4 regions of the Peribacillus sp. NPDC101481 genome follow, and region 3 is predicted to be linked to each of the others. Evidence: riboswitches for the same ligand, from Rfam matches in the RefSeq annotation. Region 3 holds a riboswitch; each other region holds the start of a gene.
What was found. Region 3 has a riboswitch for cobalamin ahead of ACIROD_RS17425 ((2Fe-2S) ferredoxin domain-containing protein). Riboswitches for the same ligand answer to the same signal wherever they lie in the genome.

Region 1: linked by a shared signal. The riboswitch ahead of ACIROD_RS12145 (ribonucleoside-diphosphate reductase subunit alpha) and the one ahead of ACIROD_RS17425 ((2Fe-2S) ferredoxin domain-containing protein) in region 3 are both predicted to bind cobalamin.
Region 2: linked by a shared signal. The riboswitch ahead of metE (5-methyltetrahydropteroyltriglutamate--homocysteine S-methyltransferase) and the one ahead of ACIROD_RS17425 ((2Fe-2S) ferredoxin domain-containing protein) in region 3 are both predicted to bind cobalamin.
Region 4: linked by a shared signal. The riboswitch ahead of ACIROD_RS19325 (ABC transporter substrate-binding protein) and the one ahead of ACIROD_RS17425 ((2Fe-2S) ferredoxin domain-containing protein) in region 3 are both predicted to bind cobalamin.

Annotation. Positions count from the first base shown of each region.
Region 1 covers NZ_JBIWNJ010000002.1:445,110-449,704, forward strand. The annotation lists gene ACIROD_RS12145 (ribonucleoside-diphosphate reductase subunit alpha) at 1-1,047, opposite strand, end outside; cobalamin riboswitch at 1,186-1,366, opposite strand; gene ACIROD_RS12150 (manganese-dependent inorganic pyrophosphatase) at 1,661-2,590, shown strand; gene ACIROD_RS12155 (hypothetical protein) at 2,685-2,831, opposite strand; gene ACIROD_RS12160 (SulP family inorganic anion transporter) at 2,917-4,374, opposite strand.
Region 2 covers NZ_JBIWNJ010000005.1:3,313-7,907, reverse strand. The annotation lists gene metE (5-methyltetrahydropteroyltriglutamate--homocysteine S-methyltransferase) at 1-1,783, opposite strand, end outside; cobalamin riboswitch at 1,931-2,123, opposite strand; gene ACIROD_RS23345 (potassium channel family protein) at 2,368-2,787, shown strand; gene bcp (thioredoxin-dependent thiol peroxidase) at 2,850-3,320, shown strand; gene ACIROD_RS23335 (aminopeptidase) at 3,332-4,441, shown strand; gene ACIROD_RS23330 (D-2-hydroxyacid dehydrogenase) at 4,590-4,595, shown strand, end outside.
Region 3 covers NZ_JBIWNJ010000002.1:1,549,424-1,554,018, reverse strand. The annotation lists gene ACIROD_RS17435 (sirohydrochlorin chelatase) at 1-493, opposite strand, end outside; gene cobJ (precorrin-3B C(17)-methyltransferase) at 512-2,149, opposite strand; gene ACIROD_RS17425 ((2Fe-2S) ferredoxin domain-containing protein) at 2,164-2,532, opposite strand; cobalamin riboswitch at 2,685-2,874, opposite strand; cobalamin riboswitch at 3,076-3,271, shown strand; gene ACIROD_RS17420 (hypothetical protein) at 3,255-3,413, shown strand; gene ACIROD_RS17415 (energy-coupling factor ABC transporter permease) at 3,448-4,191, shown strand; gene ACIROD_RS17410 (energy-coupling factor ABC transporter substrate-binding protein) at 4,193-4,504, shown strand; gene cbiQ (cobalt ECF transporter T component CbiQ) at 4,491-4,595, shown strand, end outside.
Region 4 covers NZ_JBIWNJ010000003.1:127,021-131,615, reverse strand. The annotation lists gene ACIROD_RS19330 (FecCD family ABC transporter permease) at 1-199, opposite strand, end outside; gene ACIROD_RS19325 (ABC transporter substrate-binding protein) at 162-1,127, opposite strand; cobalamin riboswitch at 1,292-1,466, opposite strand; gene ACIROD_RS19320 (polysaccharide deacetylase family protein) at 1,553-2,401, opposite strand; tRNA gene ACIROD_RS19315 (tRNA-Arg) at 2,630-2,703, shown strand; gene ACIROD_RS19310 (acyltransferase family protein) at 2,881-4,595, opposite strand, start outside.

The DNA of each region.
Region 1 (4,595 bases), 1.1 Mb from region 3:
ATCCGGTATGCAAACGCCTGTAAATATATCATGGGCTTTTAATCTGTCATCCCCGTTTTGTGTCTTCAAATCGAGGAAGCTCATGATATCTTTATGCCAGGCATCCAAGTAAATCGCGATGGCACCTTTACGTTGACCCAATTGATCGACACTTACAGCTGTCTGGTTGAATAGTCGAATCCAGGGCGTCGTGCCGGAACTATTTCCAGAGAAACCCCGGATATCAGAACCAAGCGAGCGAACCTTACCAACGTAAAGGCCGACACCGCCGCCGAATTTAGATACTTTTGCTGCATCGTAGTTTGATAGATAGATGCCATCAATGGAATCTTCAATCGCGTCGATAAAGCAAGAGCTTAACTGTCCATGTGTTTTCCCAGCATTGGAGAGTGTAGGAGTCGCAACGGTCATATAAAGGTTGGACATGGCCCAGTATGCTTCTTTTATAAGTTGCAGGCGGTGCTCCGTTTTTTCCATTCGCATGATTTCCATCGCGATGATCATGAAACGTTCTTGCGGCAGTTCGTAGACCTTGTCCTTTTTTGGGCGGGCCAGATAGCGGTCGTTCAATAAGTAGATGCCTATGTATGAGAATAATTTATCTTTTTCCGGGTCGATCACCGAGCCCAATTCCTCAATTTCCGCTTTTGTATATGAAGATAGCAGTTCTGGCTTGTAAATTGGATAACGCTGACCTTCCGAAAGCTGGGAGAGTTCTGTGATCAGCTCATAGAATGGGCCATAACTCTTGCCTGCATAACCTCGATTGGCTTGTGCATCCCTATACATTGTATTCAACAGTTCTGCTGCAGCAACGAATGTCCAATCCGGAGCATCGATATCCACACCCTCAAGAGCGAGTTGAATCAGTTTTTTTGATGCCTGTTCTTCGGTTGAGTCACTTTTGCGATCAAGCCATTTTGTAAAACGCTTTTTGAACTTTTCCATATCGAGACGGCCTTCGAATTCCTTCGATAACATCTCAAGCTGGATGGATTTCTTTTCTGTTTCATTTTCACTTATGGTAGAGTTATATGTTTGAGTCATTAATAATCCTCCTTGTTAACTTCCGCTAAAATAAAAAAACCGCCCAAAGAATTGAGCGGATCAAACGATAGAATAAAAGAGCCATGAAAAAATAGCCGTTATACTATCGTTTCATCATCTCAATCCCCGAAGAATAAGAAACGTGAAAAATTCAAGGCAGGTCTCCTGACTCATGATCATCCTACTTTGAGTCCTTCCCGTATAGAGAGCTATACAGTGGGTTTCTCATTTCGTCACATTTACAGTTGCGGGGACAGTTCCGGGTTTACACCGGATTCCCTTTTCAGCCATCACTGGCACCTTGGATTATAAAAATTCTATATATAGTTATTGGTATAGATTATGTAATCAATATCTAGTATTTCTGCTTATATTATCGTAAGCCATATACGATGATAATTCAACTAATATATTTGAAAAAAACCAACCCTTATCTATTGACAAAGTGATGGCAGAGGGTGAAGGAATGAAAGATTTTATTGGGGAATGGATAATTCAAGCGCTGATTTTACGGGATTTTGTGTTAAAATAAAGTGTCTAGTAAAGGTGGCTCTCCCTTATTGCGGTGAGAGGGGATTCGCGGAAAAATATTTATGAAAAAGGGGATAAAATCTTGGAAAAAGTATTAGTTTTTGGACATAAAAACCCGGATACAGACACAATCTGTTCAGCAATCGCTTATGCAGATCTGAAAAAGCAGTTAGGTATCAACGCTGAACCAGTTCGTCTGGGTGAAGTGAATGGTGAAACTCAATATGCATTGGACCAATTCAAATTCGATGCTCCCCGTCTTGTGGAAAAAGTTGCAGGGGAAGCTGATGGCGTAATCTTGGTCGATCATAACGAACGCCAGCAAAGTGCTGAAGATATTGACCAAGTCCGTGTGTTGGAAGTTATTGACCACCATCGTATCGCTAACTTCGAAACGAGCGATCCTTTATATTACCGTGCGGAACCAGTTGGCTGTACGGCAACCATTTTAAATAAAATTTATAAAGAAAACGGCATTGAAGTTCCTAAAGCAATCGCAGGTCTTATGCTGTCTGCCATCATTTCCGATTCTTTATTGTTCAAATCACCTACATGCACGGAGCAAGACGTTGCAGCAGCTATGGAATTGGCTGCCATTGCGGGAGTCGACGCTGAAACATATGGCTTGGAAATGTTGAAGGCGGGAGCTGACTTGAGCGACAAAACGATCGCCCAGCTCATCACACTTGATGCAAAGGAATTTTCCATGGGATTGGCTAAAGTGGAGATTGCACAAGTAAATGCTGTGGATCCAAACGAAGTCCTTGCTAAGCAAGCTGAATTGGAAGCGGCGATTGAAGCGGTAATCGCTGTCAAGGAATTGGACTTATTCCTATTCGTCGTAACGGATATCTTGACTAATGATTCTGTTGCCTTGGCTCTTGGTAAAGCGGCTTATGCAGTGGAAAAAGCATACGACGTTTCATTAAACAACAACATCGCCGTCTTAGAAGGCGTTGTATCGCGTAAAAAACAAATCGTGCCGGTCTTAACGGACGTATTCAGTAAGTAATAAAGGAAAAGGGATGCTCATTATTTGGGCATCCTTTTACTGTACATGCAAAAAAAGACTCAACCATCCATTAAGGATGTTTGAGTCTTTTTTCTTAATTCAAGGCTTCCTTTTCTTTTTCATAGGCGATGACAATCAATTCTTTATTGGCTTCCTCGCCTAGTTTGCTTTCAAAGCTTTTCAGTTCATTCAATAAATCCGGTGACAGATTTGCTGCTGTATAATCCTGCTCGGGTGTCATGCTTTTCGCTCCTTTCAAAAGGAAATGATTCATATTATCTATTTTGTCGGTTTGAAAAGTTTCTATTCAGCAGAATGTTACTTCTTCAAGATATTTTACTTTCTGAGGTGGCGAGTTTTTCAAGCAATGACGAACTTTCTTCATCGAGCCCTTGGACTTGGACAGGTATTCCCAGAAGCTGATATTTAAGGATAACCGTATCAACAGCACCGACTGCTGAAGCATCCCAGATCTTGGAATGGGAGAAGTCGATGACGATTGCATCGGCTTTTTCCTTGAAGTCAAACTTCGAAACAAAGTCCTGGACAGAAGCAAAAAATATTTGTCCGCTGATACGATAAGTGATTTTCTTAGCCTGGATATCTTCCTTTTTCTCTGCTGCCACTTTAGAAATTTTAGCCGAGAAGAAAATCATGCTCAAAAGCACTCCGGCAAATACCCCTTTTGATAAGTCATATGTATAAAGTACAATGAGGACCGTCACGATCATCACGGCTGCATCCGACTTAGGAGCTTTAGTGAGCCTCTTTAGGGAAGACCAGTCAAATGTCCCGATTGAAACCATGATCATGACTGCGACAAGTGCAGCCATCGGTATTTTAATAAGGACATCATTCAATACCACGATTAATACCATAAGGAATGCTCCCGCTACAAATGTCGAGAGCCGGCCCCTTCCACCTGATTTAATGTTGATACCGGATTGGCCAATCATCGCACATCCTGCCATGCCTCCAAAACATCCGGCGATTATATTCGAAATCCCCTGGCCCTTGGCTTCCCTATTTTTATTACTGTCCGTGTCAGTCATCTCATCGACAATTTGAGCTGTCAATAACGATTCAAGCAGCCCAACAAATGCAAGGGCAATGGAATAAGGGAAAATGATTGCCAAAGTTTCGAAGGTCAAAGGGATGTCTGGAAGCATGAACATCGGGAGCGCTTCGGTCAATTGCCCCATATCCCCAACCGTCCGCACCGTAGCCCCTGTGGTAACTGCAACGACCGTCATGAATATGATGGCGACAAGTGGTGAAGGTATGACTTTCGTGATCAGCGGAAAAAGATAAATGATTGCTAATGAAACGGCTGTCATGACATACATGATCCACGTTTCGCCCACGAAATGGGTAAGCTGTGCCGTGAAAATCAAGATGGCTAAAGAATTCACAAAACCAGTCATGACCGGTTTCGGGATGAACTTCATTAATTTCCCGATTTTTAAGATCCCTAGTAAAATTTGCAGCAAACCAGTCAATATTGTTGCAGCAAGTAAATAGTTCAAGCCATGATCTTTAACAAGGTCGACCATGACGAGTGCCATTGCGCCAGTGGCAGCCGATATCATTCCCGGCCTCCCGCCGACGAAAGAGATGACAATGGCAATGCAGAATGAGGCATATAGACCAACCATTGGGTCAACGCCAGCAATGATCGAAAAGGCAATCGCCTCCGGAATCAATGCCAAGGCTACGACAATTCCCGATAGGACATCTCCTCTAACGTTGCCGAACCATTCCTGTTTGTATGCAGATGTATTCAAAGAAACACTCCTTCTTCTTACTTTTATATATGTGTGTTAAATTTCTATTTTTAACGCACTAAATTATAGCATGAGTCCTTCTTTCTATCTATATGGATAATATAAACGACAAATCGAGGGCTATTCATTTCTAATTGAATGAAGGTAAAATGCCTAAAGCGGGAAGAATTGATACAAAAGGTGCTTGAGCCATCTTGTAAGGGAACCAAGGCTGAAGAAGC
Region 2 (4,595 bases), on a different contig from region 3:
ATGCAATGACTTCTTTTTCCAAAGCGAGTGCCAGCTGATAGCATACATTCTTCCTGGAAATATCATCACGGACAAATGACCAGTTCAAAATCGTAACAGGACCTGTAAGCATTCCCTTTACCGTCTTCTTCGTCAGTGATTGTGCGTATACACTTTCCCTGACTGTCATCGGTTCGATGAAATGGATGTCGCCGTAGATGACTGGCGGTTTCACACAGCGGGATCCATAGGATTGTACCCACCCCTTTTCTAAAAAGACGAATCCACCTAACTTATGGCCGAAGTATTCAACCATATCCGTTCGTTCGAATTCCCCATGAACAAGGACATCCAAACCGATTTCTTCTTGGATTTCGATCCACCTGCCGATTTCTTCGTTAACAAATGTTTCATATTGCGAAGCGGTCCATTCTCCTCTTTTGAATTTCCCGCGTGCTTGTTTAACATCAAATGTCTGCGGAAAGCTGCCGATCGTAGTCGAAGGAAGAAAAGGCAATTTGAAAAATGCCTGTTGTTTTTGGTAACGCTCTTTAAATGGAAGCTTACGGCCGGCGGTCCTGGTTTTAACCTTTTCGACATTGGATTGTACAGTTCCGTGATTCCGGGCATTTGAACTGGCTAACGTTTGAAGCGTGAATTTATTAGCATCGACTTTTTCGGCGATTGCTTCAAAGCCTTGATTATTCCCTTTGACCAAGAGTGTGATTTCCTCGAGTTTCTCATCAGCGAAAGCAAGGGCCTCTTTCACTTCGTTTGATAGGGCGGTTTCATTACGAACGGTCACTGGCACATGAAGCAAGGAACAAGAGGGCTGAAGCCAGATTCGGTCTTCGGCTACCATTGTCTTAAGAGTCTCGATCAATTGGATTTTTTTCGATAAATCAGAAAGCCAAATGTTTTTTCCGTCAATCACACCTGCAGCAAGCACTTTGTCCTTCGGAAAGCCGAATGATTCCAGGTTGCTTAGATTCCTCCCTTTGTCATGTACAAAATCAAGACCGATTCCTTGGACTTGTAATTCGATGACTTCCTGGTAATGTTCCACGGCATCAAAGTATGTTTGTAGCATGATGTTCAGGTTTGGTGCTGCTTCATTCAGTTTTTCATAGAGGTAAGTAACAGTTTGCATATCTTCTTTGGAAATCGATGAAACAAGTGAAGGTTCGTCCATTTGAACCCACTTCACGCCTTCTTGCTCCAACTCCCGGAGGATTTGCGTGTATAGGGGAAGCAGGCTCAGGATGATGCCAGGGATATCTTGTTTTTTGAAGCCTTTGGAAAGGGAGATGAAAGTATAAGGACCGATCAACACGGGCTTTGTTTCAATTCCTAGCTTTTCCTTGGCTTCCCGATATGCTGCAAGTGGTTTATTTTCCGTTAACGTCAGCTGTGGCACCTTTAATTCAGGGACAATATAGTGATAGTTCGTATTGAACCATTTCGTCATTTCGGAAGCGACTTCATCATTGTTTCCGCGAGCCATTGAATAATAAACGGAAAGGGGAACGCTTCCGCTTTCATAGGCTGAATAACGTTCAGGAACAAGACCGAACATTACGGACATATCGAGCATTTGATCATAGAAAGTGAAGTCGTTGACAGGAATGATATCGATGCCTCGTTTCTTCTGTTTTTGTAAGTTGCCTAAACGGATGGCTTTTAGTTGTGCCGTAAATTCTGCTTCATCGATTTTACCGGACCAGTAAGCTTCCAATGTACGTTTCCATTCACGATCTTCCCCGATTCGAGGGTAACCCAAACTACTGCTTTTCAATATTCCCATCCTCCTATATTCATTTAATTGAGCAATAAAAAAAGCATTCCTAACCGTCAAAAGAGATGGTTAGAAATGCTTAAAATAAAGAGGCATGCAAAATGCCCCCTTACAATTATAAGGTCCCTAACACCTCCCTATCTCCCGTAGGTTAAAACAGTGTTGTCGAAATAGGCAGGTCTCCTGACTTAGGGATTAACATTAGCGGCGGGCCTTCCCGATCCGTTGATCAGTGGCATATTGGATGGCGCTAACACTCCCATTACAGTGGCGGGACCGTGCCGGAATTACACCGGACTTCCCTTTTAATCCTAAATTAAAATTAGGAACCTATTTCCACATATGAAATTTGACAAAACCTGCCTTGATAACTGTTTGCAGGTTAAAAATTTATAAAATAAAAACTATTATAAAAATTTAGACAATCTTAACATATCCGACCAAAAGGGTCAACATGGAAAAAAGATTCAGGAAAAGTATCCGGTTATAAGGTGTGTGGGTGATAAGGATGAGGTCTGTTCCTAAAAAAGAATATATTGTTTGGACAGGGAGTATGTATAGAGGAAGTGGCGTTTTGAAATGGGGCGTGGGGGATGACTTTCTACATCTTGATTGCAGGAATCATTTTTTGCATGGTGATGAGCATTCGTACGTTATTTCTTGTTGAGTCGGGAGGAAAGAAGTTTTCTCTGGAGGATATGCTGTGGCTTGGCAATTTATATGCGACGATATTAGTTGGATTTGCACTGATTTATTTATTATACGAACTTCAGAATCATTCGGTGATTCTTGATATGGGCAATCGATTGGATGGCACTTTCTATGAACAGTTGAAGACTTCTTTTTATTTTAGTGCGATGACGATGTTTTCTGTAGGGTATGGAGATATAGCCCCGATTGGCATGGGCAGGATGATAGCTACGATTCAGGCTTTCATCGGTTATACACTGCCGGCAGCGTTCGTGATCCGGACGGTGATCGATTTGGAGCACAAAGATAGGAAGGATAAATGAAAGTTGTGTTTCTTTCGATTATTGGGTACTCTTACCATAATGAAAGAAATGGAGGGTTCAATATGACTGTTAAAATTGGAGAAAAAGCACCTGATTTCAAGCTCCCTGCAAACAATGGTGAAATGGTGTCCCTATCGGATTTTAAGGGAAAATATATTGTTTTATATTTTTATCCAAAAGACATGACGCCAGGTTGCACGACGGAGGCCTGTGATTTCCGGGACCATAATGAGCAATTTGAGGAATTGAACGCGGTCATCATAGGAATCAGCCCAGACCCAGCTGCACGTCATGAAAAATTCATCGAAAAACATGGATTGCCTTTTCTGCTGCTGGCTGATGAAAATCATGAAGCGGCTGAATCATTTGATGTGTGGCAATTGAAAAAGAACTTCGGCAAGGAGTATATGGGCATTGAACGTTCAACTTTCCTGATTGATAAGGCTGGTATGGTAGTCAAAGAATGGCGTAAAGTAAAGGTCAAAGGCCATGTCGAAGAAGCTCTTCAAACTCTTCGCGACCTCGAAAAATAAGGGACAGGCAGATGAAGGATGAGCGAATAACGAAGCTTGCAGCCAGGCTGATTCATCATTCGATACAATTACAGCCAAAAGAGAGAATCCTCATACGGGGGAATATCAATACGAAACCATTATTGAAAGAGCTGATTGATGAAATATACAGAGTGGGTGCTTATCCATATGTAGAACTCGAAGACGATGAAATAAGCCGCCACCTGTTACAAGGGAATGTAAAGGAACAACTTGACACCTCTTCGCAATGGGCCATGAAGAAATATAATGATATCGATGCGGTAATCATCATCACCGGGGAAGAAAACGATGTGGAAATGACCGATGTTCCCATCGAGAGGCACCGTCTTCAAGGGGAGGCTATGAATTCCCCCACTCTTTTCTATGTAAACAACCGACGTTGGGTCTTGCTTAATTATCCCACCAACGCATCAGCGCAAAAAGCCGGCATGACCTTCGACAGGTACGAAGATTTTCTTTTGAATGTATGCAACATGGATTACGGGAAAATGGAGACGGCCTTGAAACCGTTAAAACAATTGATGGAACGAACTGACAAAGTCAGGATCGTTTCGCCAGGAACAGATTTGACCTTTTCCATCAAAGGTATGCCGGCCGTCATATGTGCCGGAAAAAAGAATTTACCTGATGGGGAAGTGTTTACGGCACCCATAAAAGATAGTCTCAATGGTAGGATATCCTTCAACACACCAACAACCTATGAAGGATTCACCTTTAGTGACATAGAATTAAACTTGGAAAAGGGAAAAATCATTAAAGCTACTTCCAATCGTGACTCTGAAATGAACCAAATTCTGAATATTGATGAAGGGTCCCGGTTTATCGGGGAGTTCGCAATTGGGATCAATCCATACATATTGGAACCTATGGATGATATCTTGTTCGATGAGAAAATAAGCGGAAGTCTGCACTTGGCTCTTGGACTTGCCTATGAAGAAGCGGATAATGGAAACCGATCATCGATTCATTGGGATATGGTCTTGATCCAGCGTCCCGAATATGGGGGTGGTGACATCTTCTTTGACGACGTCCTGATAAGAAGGGATGGCTTTTTCATTTTGCCGGAATTAGATGCATTAAACCCAAATTCCTTAAAATAAAGCCTTTTTTAATAAGGCTAAGGCTTTTGTCCAACTCAAAAAGGGGACACCTGAATATGCTTTATTAAGGGAATACCTCCTCAGAGAAAGTTGCGCGGGACACATAGAGCCCGTGTTTTTTTATGTTAATTAAAAGGGAGAGGTGAACATGTTA
Region 3 (4,595 bases):
CCCATTTAACGCTTAATTTTTCCCATAATAATCGTGAAATTTTATATATATCACTATTTGCATCAGCATCACTGCCACCTCGGCCAATTAGCAATATCGCTGTCTCAGAATGTTCAGAGGTCGTATCGAATCCCGCTTCCTCAAGACGGTCTGTCAGGATCGTCAATACATCATGGTGGACCCCGATCGTTTGGCCATATGTGAATTTCACTTCTGGATACTTGGTTTTCCCATCCTCTATTTCAGCTGGGATATGTAATTTCGAATGTCCTGCATGCAACAAAATGATCGGTATGACGATAACTTCAGTAGCCCCTCGTTTTACACAATTATCAATTCCTTCGGATATATTCGGTGCCGCAAATTCCAAGAAGCACGTTTCCACCATGAAACGCTCGTCCATTGCCGGAATCATATTCTTAATAAAATGACGGACTTCTTCATTTCCCGAAGCCAACCGGCTTCCGTGTCCTACGAACAAAACTGCTTTCATTTACTTTCCTCCTCTAGATTAGTCTTCACAAGGCGCAGGCTCTATGTTTATTTTGGGAGCGATGTCCTGATAAGAAAAATTCTGTATCTTTTTCGAACGTTTGAAGTATTTAAAAAGCCGCTCATTTGGATGGGCATTTTGCTTATACTCCCCGACAATGTCCGTAATCAGTTCAACAAGCTGTTCCGGTTCAATGCCTTCCGCCACCGGCTGACCCGGATGGGCTGTTCTTCCAACCGGTTTAGCTCCAAGAAATAAGTCGAACTTCCCTTTTCGGAAGACAATCCCGATATCATCCATCACAGCACTATAACAAGCCATCCCACACCCATTAAAACCGATGTTCAGTTCCTTGGGCATTTTCATTCCGCCAAGCACCCGGTGTATTTCGTCCGCATAAGGAATGGATTCCGCTTTTTCACCATCACAGAAATCACAGGCTTTTAATGTCAGTACATCTCCAATCGGCGACAAAAGAAAGTTTGCTGATTGCAATTTCCCCGTTATGACTTCCGGATCCGTTGTCGGAATCTTTAAGACGATTTTATGATTTGGCGTGTATTCCATCGTTCCCTTTTCCCCAACAACTTCCGCAAGTGTCATCATTTGTTTGGGAGTGAATTGTTTATTCGCCACACCTGGACTAACGGCAAGTTCGAATACCGACTCCATTTTTTGCTGAACAATCGGCTGAATGGATTGCTTAACGGTTTGACCCTTGACTCTTGACAGGGCCTCCATTGCCATTTCAAAGGAAGCTGGCTTCTTTTCTGGTGCTTTTGTAAGTAATCCAACTCCTCCAGCGGACTCGGTTAAGGCCTCTTGATCTAATGCCCACGGTTCCGCTTCTTTTTGCAGTCGCTGATGCGGCTTCAATGTTTGCTTTTCCGAATTCAAAGTATATTTTCTCTGATAGCCTCTTGGTGTGATGATTTTGTCATCATATAAAAAGGTGGATGAATTACCGATAATGACGGTGGTCAACATTCCAATATCGTGATTCAACATATCCTGCAAATTGGTTATGACAATATCCTGCCTATCGCGATAAGCACTTTTCACCAACCCGACAGGTGTATCCGGCGAGCGGTAGCGAAGGAGAATTTTCTGTGTTTCAACAATTTGCCGGGTCCGCCTGCCGCTGCGCGGATTATAAAGTGCAATGACAAAGTCTGCCATTGCAGCTGCTTCAACCCTTTTAGCGATCAGTTCCCAAGGAGTTAAATGATCACTGAGGCTGATCGTACACGAATCGTGCATGACTGGTGCCCCGAGTAAAGACGCACATGAGTTGATTGCAGAAATGCCAGGAATGACTTCAATGCCCACTCCAGTTTCTTCTTTCCAGCCTTTCTCAATCAATACTTCATAAACCAACCCTGCCATCCCGTAAACTCCGGCATCCCCACTGGAAATCACCGCCACTTTCTTTCCCAGCTCCGCTTGTTTCACTGCTTCCTGTGCACGTGATACTTCTTCAGTCATCCCCGTACTAATGATCGTTTGATCTGTAAGCAGTCCCTGAATGAGTTCAACATAAGTTTTATAACCAATGATGTAGTCACTTTCTTGAAGGGCTTCGACGGCACGTTTGGTAATGTGTTCAAAATTCCCGGGCCCAAAGCCCACGACGAATAATTTACCGTTTGTACTCATTAAGACATCTCCTTTTACGCTTTGTTCTTTGAAATACCCGTATGAGCAGGAAAATCTGGATTAGGGGTCATTTCCCCATCATTGAATTGATAGATCATCTGTGGAACAAATTCACCATCATCGATATTACTGACGATCTGCCGACCGAATTCAGGCGTTTCCACTCGATACCAGTTTCCTTGGGGATAGGCAATCACAACGCAGGCATCCTTACATCTTCCGTTACAGCGTGTCCTGGTTGTATGGATTTTCAAATCAAGTCCCTTTGAAGTAATTTCATCGCGAATCGCTTGGGTTACTTCTTCCCCGCCCTTTTTCATGCAGCTGCTCCCATTACAAATCAACAGATGCGTATTTGTACCCATCAAGTTCCAAGTAGTCATCTTCTTCCTCCTGAGTTCAGGGAAAAGGCAAAATAAAAAACCTTAACATTAGAGTCAAGGTTTTAAAAAAACTATATGAATAAGAAGCCAAAGGCAAACATGCCAAATCCTTCCAAAATCGTCATAGTCCTTCTACCTTTCCCTCCGAAAAGTATCATGCAATTTTAAAAGCAGGTTTCCTGGCTTACGCTTCATTTTACTTTGTCCCTTCCCGGCATCATGCCAGTGGCTATCGACAATTTCATCAGCGTTTACAGTAGCGGGGGCTGCATCGGATTTTCACCGATTTCCCTATTATCCCTTGCTTATTCACACAAGGGCACTTTTAAAATGAAATATTTGGTTTTATTATACATTTCTAACTAACTTAATCTATCATATAACAACTTTATCAAAATTCAATAGTTTATTCCGACTGTTTAGAAAAGTTTAATAGTGTAAAACCCGTTAAAATCCTTTCCTTGCAACAAAATCCGTCCCGAAAAAAAAGATAGTGTAGCTGAAATTATTTCTTTATGGTACACTATACGAGAATTTTCAAAATAATTACATAAGTTTTATGGTGTTGAATTTCTCGGAATTCAACTTAAAAGGGAAGCCGGTGAAAATCCGGAGCGGTCCCGCCACTGTAAAGGGAAGTCCTATTACTTTAACTTTAATCCACTGTCAAATGAGATGGGAAGGATGTAATGGGATGATGAACCAAAGCCAGGAGACCTGCCATGAAACGTGAAACTGTTTCAGCCTACGAGGATGGGCGTGCGGATCAGGCAGAATGGCCCATGATTGCTTCATGCTGCAAAATTCCTGTTCATTACGCACTTCTTTCCTTTGAGAGAAGTGCTTTTTATGTTGGGCGCCGCTTTTCTTCTCAAGATTGATCAGAAAAATTTAAAAGTATTGAAAGGAGAAAGAATGAAAAGAACCAATTGGAAAATTATTTATTTTGTCATCTTATTGCTTTTTATCCCGAACCGGGCAATGGCCATGCATATCATGGAGGGCTTTTTACCCATTGAATGGGCTATATTCTGGTGGGCCGTGACGTTTCCATTTTTAATCTTGGGTTACCGGTCCATTAGGTCCAAAGTTAGGGAAAATCCAGAAACAAAAATGATACTTGGCCTATCGGGCGCATTTGTATTTATTTTATCGGCCCTAAAGATTCCTTCCGTTACGGGAAGTTCTTCACACCCTACCGGAGTTGGTTTGGGTTCCATATTATTCGGACCATTGGCCATGAGTGTCGTTGGCTCCATCGTTCTGTTATTTCAAGCTGTTTTACTGGCTCACGGAGGATTGACGACATTAGGGGCCAATGCATTTTCCATGGCCGTTTGCGGACCGTTCATTGCTTACTTTGTCTTCAAGGGCGCAACTAAATTGGGGTGGTCTTTTTCACTTGCCGTTTTCTTGGCAGCTGCTTTTGGAGATTTAGGAACCTATGTGGTCACTTCCGTTCAACTTGCTCTTGCTTTTCCTTCCGAGGTAGGAGGATTCATGGCCTCTTTCAGTAAATTTGCAGGTATTTTTGCCCTGACCCAAATTCCCTTGGCAATCAGTGAGGGGTTATTGACAGTCGTCGTAATGAATTTCTTGAAAAAATACAATCTAGGTGAATTGAAATTGCTGCGAGTTTTTTCTAAGGAGGCCCGTTAATATGAAAAAAAGTCTACTGCTGCTTTTCCTGGTTGTCATTCTTGCAACCATACCGTTAATCACCCAACAAGGAACGGAATTTGGCGGTGCCGACGGGGAAGCTGAGGAAGCCATCACTAAGATCCATCCGGAATACAAGCCATGGTTCAACAGTATATGGGAGCCGCCAGGTGCAGAAACCGAAAGCTTATTATTTGCGCTTCAAGCTGCAATCGGAGCCGGTTTCATCGGATACTTCATTGGCGTGATGAGACAAAGGAATAAGCAAACCAAACAAGAATTGACAGAAAAATCGAAGCATGTTACTCATTGATAAATATGCCTATTTCAATGGGCTAAAGGATGTTCATCCGTTGGAAAAGATGGTTTTTGCACTTTCCCTTTTGCTGTTTTCGTTAACGGTA
Region 4 (4,595 bases), on a different contig from region 3:
TCAGCATCACATCCGGATCAGCGGAAATCGGCAAATGAAAGATCTCCTTGCCGATTATTTGTAAAAGTACGGGAATCGGTACTGACACCGAACCAAAGGAAATGCCTACCGTCATTGCGAATAACAAAATTAAAAACGCAATCAAATAGGCAAACGTCCATTTAGTTGTTAAATTGGTTCGGATAGACTGATTTGGCAAGTTCCTCTACTCCCTCTATCAAGCGTGGACCGGAACGGGTCACCAAGTCAGAATGGACATCAAAGACTTGGCCATTCTTAACAGCATTTACGTCTTGCCATCCTTTTCGGCCCTTCACTTCATTTGCTGAATCTTTCGTATAATAACCATAAGTTGTAATGATGACATCAGGATTTGCAGCAATCATCGACTCTTCATCAATCTTTGCCCAACCGTCCAAGTCAGCAGCAGCATTATCCGCTGAAATAATAGTAAGCATCTCATTCATGAAAGTATTTTTTCCCGGTGTGTATATTTCCGGTGAAGGCGAAACTTCCACTAAAACGGTCTTCCTATCCTCTTCCTTTACGGATTTGGCTTTTTCCTCGATATCCTTAAGCTTCGTTTTCATATCCGCAACGATTTCGTTTGCCTTGTCATGTTCACCCGTTGCCTGTCCAATCATTTCAATAGACTCATAGACTTGGTCAAAGCTTTGTGCATCATTGACTACGAGGACATCTATTCCAGCATCCTTAAGCTGCTGTAAACCCTCATTCGAATTATGGGCACTTGATGCATGGGCAAGAACAAGGTCAGGCTTCATGGAGACAATCAGCTCCGTGTTCATTTCCATTCCGCCAACTTTTTCAATTTCTTTCGTTTCTTCCGGGTAATTATCATTATCGGAAACACCAATGACCTTTTTACCCAAACCAAGTGCAAAGACCACTTCCGTATTACTTGGTATTAACGAAACGATTTTCTTCGGTTTTTCTTCTATCGTTACTTTTTCCCCAGTTGCATCTTTAATCGTAATCGGGAAAGCTTCGTGTTGAGCATGTTTCGTTTGCTGCTGTTCTTTTCCTTCATCAGTAGCTCCACTGCAGCCGACCATCATGCCTGCAGTAAGCAACATCAACAATATCAGACCAAAAATTTTCTTCATTTTCATTCCCCACAATCTTTTTATTTAATTTCTTTCACCCAATAATCCCGGAAGATGCACCCAAAACAAAAAGCACCTCCCGTTAAACGGAAGGTACTTGTATGGCAACAATATCATTACGGACTTCTTAGGGTCTGCCACACACCTTCCCATCCGCGTAGGTTACAGGTGTACGAATTTTGGCAGGTCTCCTGGCTCATGGTCATCGTCAACGGCACCTTCCCATATTTCATACAGTGGTACACAGCCGTCAGCTCCCATATACAGTGGCGGGACCGCGCTGGCATTTCACCAGCTTCCCTTTTAAGTCATTACGACACCAAATCGTTCATATGTATATAATTTTCATTGCCTTCATTATACACCATGTAAGAATCTATTATTATATGATTTTTCTGAACAGGTTCGAAATGACCCTTCCACACTCAATGATTTGAAGCATTTTCAATCAATGTCGCAAACCCATCGACTGATAAACCGGGTGAAATCCGAACTCGATGCAGGGCATGCATCCCTTGTTCCCTTGAAGCTCCCCCAGGTTCGGTAGTGACTGCCATCTTGTATCCCGCTTCATCTGACAGCCTGAGAGTCTCTTCGTTATACCGGCCAACCGGATAGGAAAGCACTGTCGTGTCCTGGTCGAGAATACGGTCGAATAGCTTCTTAGACTGGACCATTTCAGCTTCTTGCTGCTCTGCCGTCATGCGGTTCAGCTCCAAATGGTTGATAGTATGGCTTTCAATCGAAATCCCATTCCTGCTCATCTCCATCATTTGATTTTCAGTCAGGTGATGACCTTTATCAATGGACTTCCCGATCATGAAGACAGTTGCTTTCATATCATTTTCTTTTAATATCGGGAAAGCCTCCGTGAAGTTATCTGTATAGCCATCATCAAAAGTAAGCCAGACACACTTCTCACTTGGTATCCGATTCTCGGTTAAAACGAGGAATGCCTCTTCAGGAGATAATGTATAGTAGCCATTCTCCCGAAGCCAAGCCATCTGTGACCGGAATTCCTCACTTGGAACCCGAAGGCGATTACCTTCAGAAATGCTGTGATACATCAAGATTGGAAGCTGGACGGCGGGCTCGGCCGTTATCCAGTCTCCCGTATCGATCTGGCCCTCCAATTCCTGCCCTGCCCCATTATCCGCCGCTTCGACCACTTCGATGTCATCTTCCGCAATCGGTGCAGCTGTCTTTGTGCCTATACCTTCTAAAATCTCTTGTGAGCATGCAGGTAAAATCAAAATCCCCAGCAATGCAACCATCCTTAATACTCTATATTTCCCCACTATCATTCTCCTAATTTTCTTATAGTAAAATAGTACCAGAAAACTAGTGATTAATAAAGTATTCCATTAAATGAAAAAAAGGGAAAGACGAGAGCTTAGTGACCTGTTAAGCATTTATGAGGATTTTTTTTAATAAGTATGTGCTATTAGCTTGAAAAGTTTGCCTATAAGAAATATAATAAATAAGTCGTCGACTTTTTATATGTCCCAGTAGCTCAGCAGGATAGAGCGACAGCCTCCTAAGCTGTAGGTCGTAGGTTCGATTCCTATCTGGGACGCTAACTAAAAACCCTGTTACAATGCGGTTCTTCCGCGTAGTAGCAGGGTTTTTTTCTGTGATTTATGGGGCGGTTAAACAAGTTCATAAAAAAAATCCGAGCCCTGTGAAACACAGAACTCAGATTTTTTATATACAGATAACCAATAGACCCAAACAAAACTCCCTTTAGCTATACTTACTTTCTATCTAAGCCTATCTCGTTGATTTTTTCATCAAAAATAGGTCCGAAACTTTCAGAATAAGTATTCGTTAAATGCCTATTGTCCCGGTAAATTATAACATTACCAATAATGGGCTGAAATTCACCGTTCACTTTAAAGTAATCTGTTAAGTCAATTTTATGCAATGATTTATTCTCTTTTTCAAATTGTCTCCAAAAGCTTTCGTCTTTCTGATTATCTACTGAATTCATTTTTTTTGTTGTTTCTTCTATTCCATGTGTTTCTAATGATTCCAGTACATTAAAACTATATCTTGGATCATCACGAACCGCTAACACTTCAATACCATATTCATCTTTAACATACTGCAGCTGATCAACCATCTGTTGTTGTATTTTATTATTGGGCGTATCAGAAGCTGTGGCGTGAGAAATGACAAGATCTACATCTGCATCCTTTAGATAATCGAGAACATTATTGACCCAGATACCTTTCAAATCATCATCCGTATAACCTGTTGAAAAACGTGTACCTGAACGGGTCATATTCAATACACGATAATTATCATCTTTTGTAGCTTTTAATATGGCACCTAACCAATGCTCTGAATGGGAACTGCCGATCAGGGCAATTGTAGCATCGTAATTTTCAGTTTCGCCATATTCCCCAATTTTCAAGTCACTTTCCTTCAACCCTTGGTTACTGCCGTCCAAATGCGATTGTGGTAAATCATCAAAGACTTCAGAATATGATGGAATTGGTTCCTGATCAGGTATATCATCAGGGTTTTTTACAGCTAACGCTCCTGGATAATTTTTATCGTTTATATTATTTTCCAGCCTATTTTTATCTATATATACTCCAATTAAAAGCGATGCAATCAAGAGTACATTCACACTGCCCATTATCCCGAGTCTCTTGAATGAGAATTTGTTGTCCTTTGAGCTTCGGATTGGTTCTTCTATATATCGAGTCATAAAAAAAGAAAGGGCAATTGATGAAATGATAATAAGAGTTCCGACGATGAATCCTGGAGTTTCTTGGACATTATAACGATAGAACTCCAATAAAACCCAATGCCACAAGTAGATTCCAAAAGCGATTCCACCTAGCTTCACCATTACGGGTGAACCTAAAAAGCGTTTGACACCATATTTTGTATCGCGTGTACCAGACAAAACAATGAATAATGCGCAGGTCATTGGCCATAAGGCAATATACCCCGGAAACATTTCAGATACATTGAAAACTATTCCCGTTAAAATTAAACCGATTAATCCAAGCCACCCTATCACTGTTGCTATATATTTATTTACCTTAATTGATGATAAATTGATACAGAGCAAACTGCCTAAAGCAAATTCCCACACACGTGTCATCGTTATGAAATAAGCCCATGGCTGATTGACAGAGGTTAAATATATGGAATATATAAAAGAAGAAACAAATAATATTCCTAAAATCGTATTAATTAATGTTTTAACTTTAGTTAATTTATATTTTTTTATTAAAAATAAAATCAAAGTGAATAATAAAAACCAAATTATATAAAATTGTCCCTGTATAGACAAAGCCCAAAAGTGTTCAACAGGTGTTTTCATTTGACTGGAATCTAAATAATCCGTGCTCGAAAAAGCAAGTTGCCAGTTTTGATAGAAAAACATGGAGGCAAATACTTCATGTATAGTTTTATCTAAAATTGATTTAGGTAATAAAAACCAACTTAAAA